2 linked regions of the Bdellovibrio bacteriovorus str. Tiberius genome follow. The protein of the gene in region 1 interacts with the protein of each later gene in a pairwise test. Links are inferred from orthologs where the notes say so. Each region holds a gene or a part of one and is shown in the gene's direction. Other genes may lie near its edges.

Region 1 (5,659 bases):
TTCAATCTCTAAACACAAGCCATCATCGTATTTACCGCGGATTTCCGGCAAATCCGCGATTTCCCGTACTGAGACACCTTGGCACTGTTGCTGCAATACTCCCCAGCCAGTAACCAAAAACACATTAAACCCCTTTTTAGGAGTATCCATGAAAAAGTCCGTTATCGTTGCATTGTTGTTGTCCGCTACTATGGCTCAAGCTACTGAGATCTCTCAGGTTTACTCTGCTTCTGTGACTTCCACTGTTGATTCCCTGCTGGCGATCCCTTTGATGACTACGGGTGGTGTGGTAGCGACGTCTGCTTCCATCTCTGGTCAGACTTTGAAATTGGCTTTGGAAGCTAAAGAAGACGCTGCAACTTTGATCGCTTCTGAAGGTGCGATCCGTGGTGTTTCCCTTGAAAAAGCTTTGGAAGCAATCCGCGCTGAAAACCCTAAACTTCAGGCTTCCGATCTTGAGATCGCTGAAGGCATCTTGAAGATGTAATTCGCGCTTTATCTCCTCCTCTTCTCTGGAAAAGGGCTGCCGCAAGGTGGCCCTTTTTTATTTTCAAATCAATCACTTAGGTCCCCATAGTCTGGCACTGAATTTGTATTAGCTTTCAGAGCAGGGCTTGGATTTTCCAAAGTCCCGGCAGGTTTGTCTCATTTTGAAACAAGGAGAGACCAATGAACAAAGCAGGATTGATTGTCGCCGCGATGCTGATGGCTTCCAGCGCTCATGCTTCATTCAGCTACTCTTTGACTGACGGACCTTCTGACAAACAATTCAGACAGAACGCACAAATCCTGCTGAAACAAGCAGAACAGCTGCTGCCGGTTTCAATCAAATCCAAATTCAAAAAGCCGTTGGAAGTCCGTTTTGAAAGCTTGAAAGAAAACGGCGACAATGCCATGGGAAAACTGTCCTGGGGCAAGATCCGCATTGACCAGAAAGCCGTCCCGGAAATCCGCCGTGGCGAAAGCAACGCCACCCGCACCAACCGCAGTCATAAAACATTCTATCGCGAAATTCTGGCCACCGTGATTCACGAAACCATTCACGCCTATGACAAGCTGAATGTTCATGATGCGGATGAAGCCCGCATGATCCGTATCTGCAAAGAAGAAAAAGACGATCGCCAAAACAGCCAGACAAGTCCGGAATGCCGACCTTACGAAAACATGTATCGCAGCTATTCCCAAAATCCGTATTTCACAATGATCGCGGGTTTTGTTGACAGCGATGAATCGTGGATGAAACATCGCAGTCCTGACATCTATGAACTGACCAGCGCCTTTGAATCCTTCCCGGTGAACATGGAATATTTCCTGATGGATCCGGACTATGCGTGCCGTCGTCCTTCGCTTTATCACCTGTTCCGTTCCAAGTTCAATCACACGCCATTCCCGAACAGTCGCTGTCAGGTGCCGCTAAACTATGTGATTCCGGACTTTAAAGGCAAAGACAGTCCTCTTCGCAGCATTGATCCAAGCCGCATCTATCAGGTTCATTATCTTTTGGCCGCCGAAGGCGAAGCCATGATGAGCGGCTGGGGTCATTCCATGTTCCGTCTAGTGATGTGTGCCCCGGAAAGAAAAGTTGTCGGTCCTGATTGCCTGAAGGATCTGGATCAGCACGTGGTGCTTTCTTACCGCGCTTTTGTGAACAGCATTCAGATCAACACTTTGAAAGGTCTGACCGGGGATTATCCATCACGTCTGTTCCTGGTGCCGATGCATCAGGTGATTGATGAATACACCAAGACGGAACTGCGCGACCTTAGAAGCGTGCCAATGAATTTGTCCCGGGATGAAATCCGTCAGTTCGTGACCCGCACCATTGAAACACACTGGTCGTATGATGGCCGCTACTATTTCACCTCGAACAACTGCGCAGTGGAATCGCTGAATCTGATGAAAGGATCCTTGTTCCGTCCAGAGCTGATCTATCTTCAAACCAAGACCCCGATTGGTCTTGAAAAGGATCTGTTGCGTCTGAAGATTGCCGACAACAGCGTTTTTGCCAACCGCACTCAGGCCATCAACACCGGCTACCTGTTTGATTCTTACCGTGACCGCTATGAGCTGAGCTTCAAGGTTTTGAAAGCCACTATTGGCGTCAGCCAAAAGGACTTCCGCGAGTTGCTGAGCCTGACAGCGTCCCAGCGTGGCAGCCTGTATTCCCGCATCAACAAGCTGGAAGGAAAGACCCGCAAAAAAGCAGCGGCCGCAGTCCTGCTGCTTGAAAACGGGGCTCACCGCTTCCTGACAGCGGCGATCAAAGCGGATCTCACCCAGCATGTGATCAAAGAAGAAAAACAAGCCGCCAAACGTGGCGAGACCACCCGCCAGAAAGAAATCGTGACCGCGCTGACTGAAATCAGCGACATGTTCTCGCAACCAGCGGCCTTCCTGAAGGGTGCGGATGGTTACGGTTTGCCAACTGAACAGGACTGGGAACAGGTTCAGCGCCTTTCCTCGCACAAACAAAGCCAGGGGTCTGATATTTACGATGAAGTGCAAAAGAATGTGGAAAGCCTGATCAACTCGGCCCAGATGAAAGAAATTGATGCCATTAAAAAGAACGTGGAATTTGCGCTTAGCTTTATGCGCTCCATTTAACCTTAGGGACAGACAGATATAACGATGAAACAATCAAAGTTGTTACTGACATTTGCAATGATGCTGACGTCCCTGGGGGCAAAGGCCAACACGCTGGATTTTCAGCAGGAAACATTTGCGCGCGGATTGATGGTCGCTGCCGACACCCGTGATCGCGTGGGATGCCAGAAAACCAAAGAGCTTGTCGGCAGCCTTATGCGCCTGGAAGAAGACCTGTGCGCCATTGATGAACTCAATCCCATCAGTGTCGTGGTAATGACGATTCCCGTGGATGAGTGGGACTTTATGGCCGAGATCGATTCATCACGCAATGCACCCCGGTCCATTCGCGACTCGAATGTGGGATTTGTTCGAGGCGGTCGCACCAGTTTACTGTTTTTGCTGCCAAGTGCGCGGGAATCCAACAACATGATCCGCGTGGCGGTTCGCCGTGAACAAGCCACCATCGCGCAGGTGCGTGTGTCGGATCTTTCCATGCTGCAGGAAATGCAGCGGGGGCACACGTTTGTGCATTTCACACTTAGAAATATTCCGCGTGATCTGAGCGAACGCGACCGCAGCGCCGCAGAACGCATTGTTCGCCGTGTGCGCATTCGTTCTTCCAACATCGAGGGTCTCACAAAGGAAAAAACCATCCTGCAGTCCCTGAACATCGTGGACAATATCAATTCATCGATCAACGACCCGGAAAGCCCGGACCGTTTTGAAATGGGTTTCTTTTTGCCAGAAGGCTTGTGCCTGTCATTGAAGAAGTGCCTGAATGGGGGCGATGATGAAGACGGAAGCTTCTTCCCTCTCAGTCTGGGCTTTTCGTTCAAGATCAGATTCTAAAGACGGGGGCCCGGGTCCGGGCTGTGGGGCACTTCGATCATGGAAAAAACGCTATCCCAGGATTCAGTTCGAATATAGAAGAGCTCATAGCCCCCTGCGGCAATTTTCCATTGACAGCGCCCCCTCCCGGCCTCTATTTAAGGGCCACTCAGGAGATCTAAGATGAAGAAATTATTGGTTTTTGCCTTGTTGGCAGCCAGTCCTGCATTCGCCGGCCGTGTTGATGAAATCCAGATCATGACCACCGAAGATGTCGAGTTCACTCTGAATCTTTGGCAGAACCGCGAAAGCTATCAGATCACCTACCAGAACTTCACCACCCCGTCCGAAGGTCACGATCTGGCCGTTCAGACAAAACTGGTTGTGAACACCGCAAACCAAGGAAACCAAGAGTGGACATGTGTCACTCAATTCGTTAAAACTCCTAGGTTCTTTGAGATTACTAAAACAGTTTGTCATTAATAAACAAGGAGACATCATGTCTATCGAACAAACATTCTCTATCATCAAACCAAATGCCATGAAGAAAAACGCTATCGGCGATATCGTGAGCATGTTCGAAGCTAACGGCTTGAAAATCGCTGCTGCGAAAATCACCGTTCTTACAACTGCAAAAGCTGAAGAGTTCTACGCTGAACACAAAGCTCGTCCATTCTTCGGTGAGCTTGTGTCCTTCATGACTTCCGGTCCGGTTATGTTGATGTGTCTTCAAGGTGAAGGCGCAGTTTTGAAAAACCGCGAAATCATGGGCGCTACTGACCCTAAAAAAGCTAACGCTGGCACAGTTCGCGCGAAATTCGGCGACAACGTTGGTGAAAACGCAGTTCACGGTTCTGACTCTCCAGAGTCTGCTGCTCGTGAATTGGCTTTGTTCTTCGAAAAACACGAGATCTGCAACGCATAGTCGTTTTCAGATCCAATTTTGAAATTGCGATAATTAAATGTCTGCGAAATCAAACCAAAGGGGAGCGAAAGCTCCCCTTCTTGGTTCCAAGATCAAATTGAATATAGAAAAACTCGCCATTGGCGGTGCTGGAGTCGCACGACACGAGGGCATGGTTGTCTTCGTTCCTCAAGCAGCGCCCAATGAAGAGGTTCTGGCCGAGATCACTCTGGTCAAAAAGAACTTCATGGAAGCCCGTGTGGTGGAGGTTCTTTCCGCCAGCCCTCATCGCCGTGAATCACCATGCCCGGTGGCGCATACTTGTGGCGGCTGCAACTGGCAGCACATCACCGAGGAAGAACAGCGCCGTCAAAAACACACGCTGGTTCTGGAAACGATCAGGAAATTCAACCGCGATCTGGAATTCAATTATCTGCCGATCCAGCCAAGTCCGCGTGTGCTGCGCTATCGCAACCGTATTCAGCCGAAATTCAAAAACGGCCGCTTCGGTTTCTTTGCGCGCAATTCCCACCAAATCGTGGAAACGATGGACTGCCTGATCACGGAAGAAACCCTGACCGACAAATTTGCCGAGGTGAAAGCCTGGGCCGAAAAGAAAAATGCGAAAGATCTTCAGCGTCTTGAGATGTACATCGCCGAAGAGGGCGACGTGCGCTATGGCCTGATCACCGACGACGACGACGGCATTGGTTTTTCTCAAGTGAACCGCTTTCAGAACGAAGACCTGCTGCGCACGGCTTTGGACTGGGCGGGCGACGGTCCGTACAAAAAAGTTTATGACCTGTATGCCGGTGCCGGGAACTTCACCTTCCCTCTGGCTGCAAAGTACAGCGAATCCGAAATCATTGGTGTCGAGCTGAATCCGAAGCTCGTTGAGCGCGCCCGCTCCAAAATCACCGACAAGCGCATGACCTACTTCATGTCGGACGTGGAAACCTACATGCGCCGAGCCAGCATCGGTAAAGACGATCTGGTGGTCCTGGATCCACCTCGGGCCGGAGCTTCCGAATACACCATGCAGACCCTCGCCGCCGCCCAGCCACGCAAGATCATCTACATCAGCTGCCACCCAGTGTCTTTGGCGCGGGATCTTAACTGGTTCTTTGCTCAGACGCAGAAAATGGGCATCAAGTACAAACTCGACCGGGTGCAAACTTTCGAGATGTTCCCGCAGACGGATCATGTGGAAACTATTGCGGAACTCAGGGTTGACTCTTAGTCCTCTAATGATACCTTTTTAGCATGCGTAAATGGATTCTCGCTCTGTGCGCCCTGACCATGCTGGGTTGTGCCAGCCGCTCGGCACAGGAAAAACAAAAA
Region 2 (5,330 bases), 280 kb from region 1 along the record:
GCGGATGGCTATGATGGCGTCCAAGGAAGTATGGTCTTTTTAATTGTACCGTAATGCTTAGTAACGGCTAAAGATAGCTTTAGAATGGGGCCATTGGCCCCATTTTTTGCTGTTGCAAGATGCCGTGGTTCCCACTATGTCTAAAGTCTTTCCATGCTTATTTAACGATTAGTTCTAGGCTGACCTTGGTTCGGGAGTCTTCCGCGGAGGGCGGGAACTTCATCGCCTTGATTTTGGAGATAATGCAGTCCTCAAATGCAGGGTCCTTGAAGTTCATATCGCGAACACGCGGATTTTTAACAAAACCATCTTCATTTTGAATCCAAACAAGCGTTGCCCCTCCATCCAGGCCCGGCGATCTCTTTACTGCATCTTGAATGCATTCTTGGAAAAGGGCCTGATTTCGATCAAGAGTGCGATTTGTTGCTTTTTCCGTAGCCTCTAAGCGCTCTTCGCGTGTTGGTACATTTGAACAAGAGGTTAGAGCTAACGTCAGCAGGGCGATGAGAACTGTTTCTTTCAATCAAGACTCCTCGAGGGGGCATTTAGATTTTTCATTTTCGATGATCTATCAGGGCGGGTACAGTCAAATAGCAGTGAAGGAAAAAGGCTGCGGGAATATTTCCGGCAGCCTTTGGGTGTGTCTCATTAGTAAGCGAAAATCTTTTTAATGTCTTTGTCGATCTCGGGTGTGATTTCGACTTTTAAGGCCCCAAGGTTTTCCTGCAACTGTTCGATGCTGGTCGCACCTAAGATCACGCTGCTGACGCCCGGTTGGGCGGCGGTCCAAGCCAGTGCCAACTGCGTGCGGCTGCATTCCAGTTTGTCGGCGATGCCTTTAAGTTCCCACACGCGCTGACTGTTCTTTTCGGTATAGAAGGTGTCCTTCAGCCAGTCGATACGCGACAGGCGGCCTTCGCTGACGCCTTTGTCGTATTTTCCGGTCAGCATGCCAGATGCTAACGGAGACCAGGTGACCAGGCCCATGCCGTGTTGTTGGGCTTTGGGTTGCACGTTGGTTTCAAACTTGTCGCGCACTAACAGATTGTACTGGGGTTGTTCGACTTGCGGTTTGTAGTATCCGCCCTTGTCGCAGACATCCATGGCTTCCTGAATTTGCTCGGCGGTCCATTCGCTGGTCCCCCAGTACAGAATCTTTCCGTGATGAATGAGGTCATCCATGATGCGCACGGTTTCTTCCACCGGGGTTTCCGGGTCATAGCGGTGGCAGAAATAAATATCCAGATAGTCCGTGCCGATTCGTTGCAATGACTTGTTCACGGATTCCAGAATGTGTTTGCGGGAAAGTCCCTTGTCGTTGATGTCTTCACTCATCGGCCAGAAGACTTTCGAGGAAATCACCAGCTCGTGGCGCGGGAAATCTTTTAAAGCTCCGCCCATGATGCGTTCGGATTCGCCTTTGGCATAAATGTCGGCGATGTCGAAGAAATTGATTCCGGCTTCGTAAGCCAGGCGCAGAATGCTGCGAACGGAAGTGAAGTCTTTGATGGTGCCACCAAAGGTGGTCCATCCACCCAGAGAATAGGTGCCGATTTTAAGACCGCAACGGCCAACGCTGCGGTAAGGCATATTGGGATTGAACATCAGGGCCTCCTTGCAGAAGCCCCATTATCTTAATTGGGAATTGCATGTTGCAAGGATTGATTGATTTTGCGGGCAGGGCAGTGCTGGTTGACGAGGAGTAGAGATGAAAATTCAAAGATAAGCAAAATCAACAACTTACACGTTTAAATTCTTAAAAATAGCTAATTTATAGAGATTGCTCTAGAGTTTGAGCTAAAGTCGAGTTATAGTAAAATCAACAACTTACAGATTTAAACTCTTAAAAAATGGAATTTTGTGGGATCTGTTGAACTCGAGTATAGCAAAGCAAAAATTGATCGAGCGGGCGAACTACTAAAGAGCAAATCCGGCTCGGATGAGGAAATTGCAAGTGCTTTGGAAGTGCTATCAAGTTGGCGCGCCTATCATGCGATTCCCTTGGATTCTTTTGCGGCGGTACTGCGACAGCGAATTCAGAAAATCAGCGATCGAGCGATTGCTGCACAACGGTTGAAAAGAACGCCTTCCATCCTGCTTAAGCTTTCCAATCACAAAACAATGAGATTATCCGCCATGCAGGATATTGGCGGCTTAAGAGCGATTTTGGAATCTACCGAAGAAGTGTATGAGTTGCTCGGTTTGTACAAGAGATCCAAGTCTAAGCATGCGCTGTTTTCTCTTGATGACTATATTGAAAACCCAAAGCCGGATGGTTACCGAAGCATTCACTTGGTTTACAAATTGTCTAAGACCCCGAGTCTTTTTTTGGAATTGCAATTCAGATCCCAGTTGCAGCATATCTGGGCGACGGGTGTCGAGGTGTTTGGAACTCTTCAGAACAGTTCGTTCAAGTCGGGACAAGGCAATCGCAGGTGGTTGGAGTTTTTCGCTTTACTGAGTTCAGTGTTTGCGATCAAGGAAAGTAAGCCGATTCTAAAAGCTCATAAGGAAATGTCAAAGCTTGAACTGATAGAGAAAGTTCAAAAGGAAATCCGTGAGCTGCACGTGATCGAAAACCTCAGCGTATACACTGCTGCTTATAAAACGATTTCAAAGAGTTCTTCGAAGGGTAGAAAAGGTCACTATAGTTTAATTCTGCTTAATTCGCGGGAGAACACAATCTCGCTCGAAACTTATGGCGCGAGTCAGTTTGATGCCGCCGTCCAGGCGTATTTGGATCTTGAAAGAAAATACTTTGAAGACACATTGATCAATGTGGTTTTGGTAAATACGGGAGATTTGAAAAAACTAGAAATGAGTTATCCGAACTATTTCATGGATACAAAAACACTGGTACAGAATCTTTCCCTGATTATGATGGGAAAATTTTTCTGATGTGTTTGTGGGGCCTCCTTGCTGAAGCCCCATTATCTTAATGAAGAACCGGATGTTGCAAGTAATGATTGATTTCGATGATTCGGTCCTGCTGACTGACGACAGAATCCTGAATCGCAACTAACTTTTGCATAAGGTTGTCTTTGGCAAGCCTAATGGCTTCAAAGATGTCCTCGTGGACGCCTTCGGCCTCTGCCTTCGCGCCGCCCTCGTTTAAGACGATGGCAATACGATACAGTTTCTTCAGGCCCTCGCGGGTGAATTCGCGCCCGTCTGTTTCATACTGGAGCGCAAGTTTTCGGGGATCCCGGGCGACTACCGCAACCACAGTCTGTGGAGTCACAAAGTGTTCAAACTCTGCGATCTGCTGGTAGATAAAGGACTTAACCTCAGGATTTTGCTCAATAAGCTCAATGGTGGGGTTGAGAAGGGTCGTCATAGGCGGCCTCCTTTTCCTCGTAGTTATAGTGTAACAATGGGGTCGAATTTTGTCTGGTCAAGAAAACTGGCACCGAAAAAATAATTTGAAATCGAATAGGTTTGCATTAGAATCCCGAAGCTGGACCAAGGACTTGTGTCAGATTGAGATGGAAAATATTAACTCAGAAATCAAACTAAACTCATCTTGGAAGCAGCATCTTCACCTCGAATTTGAAACCGAGCGCATGCAGAAGCTGAATAAATTTTTATCTGCTGAATACAAAGCGGGTAAGACAATTTATCCGTGTGGTGATGACTATTTCGCTGCGATGAATCTGACTCCTTTTGACAAAGTGAAAGTGGTGATCGTCGGGCAGGATCCTTATCACGGCCCCGGCCAGGCGCATGGACTTTGTTTTTCTGTACAAGACGGCGTTCGTTTTCCGCCGTCGCTTAGAAACATCTTTAAAGAGCTTCACGACGACGTGGGTGCGACCATTCCGCAAAGCGGTTCACTGACTAAGTGGGCCCAGGAAGGTGTTCTGTTGCTGAATGCTGTGCTGACAGTCGAGGACGGCAAAGCTGCTGCCCATCAGGGTAAAGGCTGGGAAGAGTTCACCGACAAGATCATCCACGTGCTGAACGAGGAAAAAGAAAATCTGGTGTTCATCCTGTGGGGTTCTTACGCGCAGAAAAAAGCGTCCTTCGTGGATCGCAAAAAACATCTGGTGCTTGAGGCCGTGCATCCGTCGCCGTTGTCCGCTCACCGCGGGTTCTTTGGGACCAAGCCTTTCTCCAAAACCAATGCCTATCTGAAATCCAAGGGTATTGGCGAAATCAACTGGAACCTGGTTTAACTCCTTCGGGAGGCGTCCAAAATAGATCCATCCCGGTGTTTTATATCAAGCCTGCAAGGGTAAAAGCTCTAGTCTTCGCTGGGGACCTTGGCTAAGATATAAGAAGGTCTCAATTATTCACAGGGAGGATTTATGAGATGGCTTGTTGTGGTGGCTTTCGTGGCACCCGTTTTTACAGGCTTGAATCTTGCGCAGGCAGGTCCGTCGATCCGTCTGGTCGCAAGTGAACACTCCACCATCACCGCAGACACCGTAAAAAGCATCCGTGCCGATGGCAACGGGCTGCTGGTGGTCTTTGTGAAAACTGCCGGAACCTATTATCTGGATCGTGATGTCATCAACTTTGAGACCTACCGCAAAAAGCTGGAAGAAAGTCTGAAACATCAGAAGCCTGTCAGCGTCAAGGCCGAGCAGCATCAGCTCAATATTGTTGAAGTAAAATAAGGCCCCGTTGTAAACTGGTCTCCGTCGTAAGGAGACCTTTTATGCGTCCTATTGCTGCTGCTTTTGTAGTGTTGTCCCTGGTATCCCAGTCCTTTGCCACTTCCGCTGACGAAGTGAAAACCAAAACCGCTGAAGCAGCGACCGCTGCGGCTGATTACACCAAAGAACAAAAAGAGCAGTTCCAAAAAGACATGGAAGAAAATCTGGCGAAAATGAAAAAAGAGATCGCCGAGATGAAAGAAGCTGCCTCCAAGAAATCCGGCGAAGCAAAAGCCGAGTACAACGACCAGATCAAAGCTTTGGAAAAAAAGCAGGAAGAAATGAAGAAAGATCTGGCGAAGATGAAAAAAAGCTCAGGCAAAGCCTGGGGCGAAATGAAAAACGGCATGAGCAAAGCGTGGGATGCAATCTCTGATTCCTACGGCAAAGCCAAAGCCCACCTGTCAGAAGAAAAATAATGAAAAAAAGCGCACTGCTCTTCACTACGGAACTGCCTCGTCCCGCTGACCTGGGGGAAGAGCTGTTGTTGATCTACGACGAGATCCTGCCTCGTAAATCCAAAGCCTTCAAAAAATGGATGGCGCAGTTTCCGCTGCGTTATTCGGTGAAGGCCGGGGAAGCCCTTAAATCCGTTCAAAACTTTCCAGAACATATCACCAAGATTGTGAAGCTGTGTGAAGGCGCTTCCAGCCGTCGTTTGACGGTGGTGGT

What was found. Proteins that work in one complex are often made in the same cells at the same time.
Region 2: the proteins of ndk (region 1) and ung interact in binary tests that used the Escherichia coli proteins (3 or more experiments, as listed by UniProt). The link is inferred for Bdellovibrio bacteriovorus str. Tiberius from one-to-one orthologs.

The regions. Positions count from the first base shown.
Region 1 is NC_019567.1:3,897,333-3,902,991, forward strand. The notes cover bases 2,872-5,626. They hold ndk (nucleoside-diphosphate kinase), read left to right. Parts: upstream 2,872-3,913; coding sequence 3,914-4,339; downstream 4,340-5,626. Other genes in these bases: BDT_RS18490 (hypothetical protein), read left to right, coding at 2,872-3,435; BDT_RS18495 (hypothetical protein), read left to right, coding at 3,598-3,897; BDT_RS18505 (class I SAM-dependent RNA methyltransferase), read left to right, coding at 4,377-5,558; BDT_RS18510 (tetratricopeptide repeat protein), read left to right, coding at 5,582-5,626. Outside these bases: BDT_RS18480 (DUF2388 domain-containing protein), read left to right, coding at 149-487; BDT_RS18485 (DUF7844 domain-containing protein), read left to right, coding at 670-2,604; more of BDT_RS18490, read left to right, coding at 2,629-2,871; more of BDT_RS18510, read left to right, coding at 5,627-5,659. UniProt on the Escherichia coli protein: Major role in the synthesis of nucleoside triphosphates other than ATP. The ATP gamma phosphate is transferred to the NDP beta phosphate via a ping-pong mechanism, using a phosphorylated active-site intermediate.
Region 2 is NC_019567.1:3,622,910-3,628,239, reverse strand. The notes cover bases 2,337-5,330. They hold ung (uracil-DNA glycosylase), read left to right. Parts: upstream 2,337-3,485; coding sequence 3,486-4,175; downstream 4,176-5,330. Other genes in these bases: BDT_RS17065 (3-dehydroquinate synthase family protein), read left to right, coding at 5,077-5,330; BDT_RS17070 (hypothetical protein), read left to right, coding at 4,661-5,077; BDT_RS17075 (hypothetical protein), read left to right, coding at 4,308-4,619; BDT_RS17085 (hypothetical protein), read right to left, coding at 2,936-3,337; BDT_RS17090 (RelA/SpoT domain-containing protein), read left to right, coding at 2,337-2,898. In the rest of the region: BDT_RS17105 (hypothetical protein), read left to right, coding at 1-54; BDT_RS17100 (AgmX/PglI C-terminal domain-containing protein), read right to left, coding at 158-523; BDT_RS17095 (aldo/keto reductase family protein), read right to left, coding at 649-1,605; more of BDT_RS17090, read left to right, coding at 1,861-2,336. UniProt on the Escherichia coli protein: Excises uracil residues from the DNA which can arise as a result of misincorporation of dUMP residues by DNA polymerase or due to deamination of cytosine.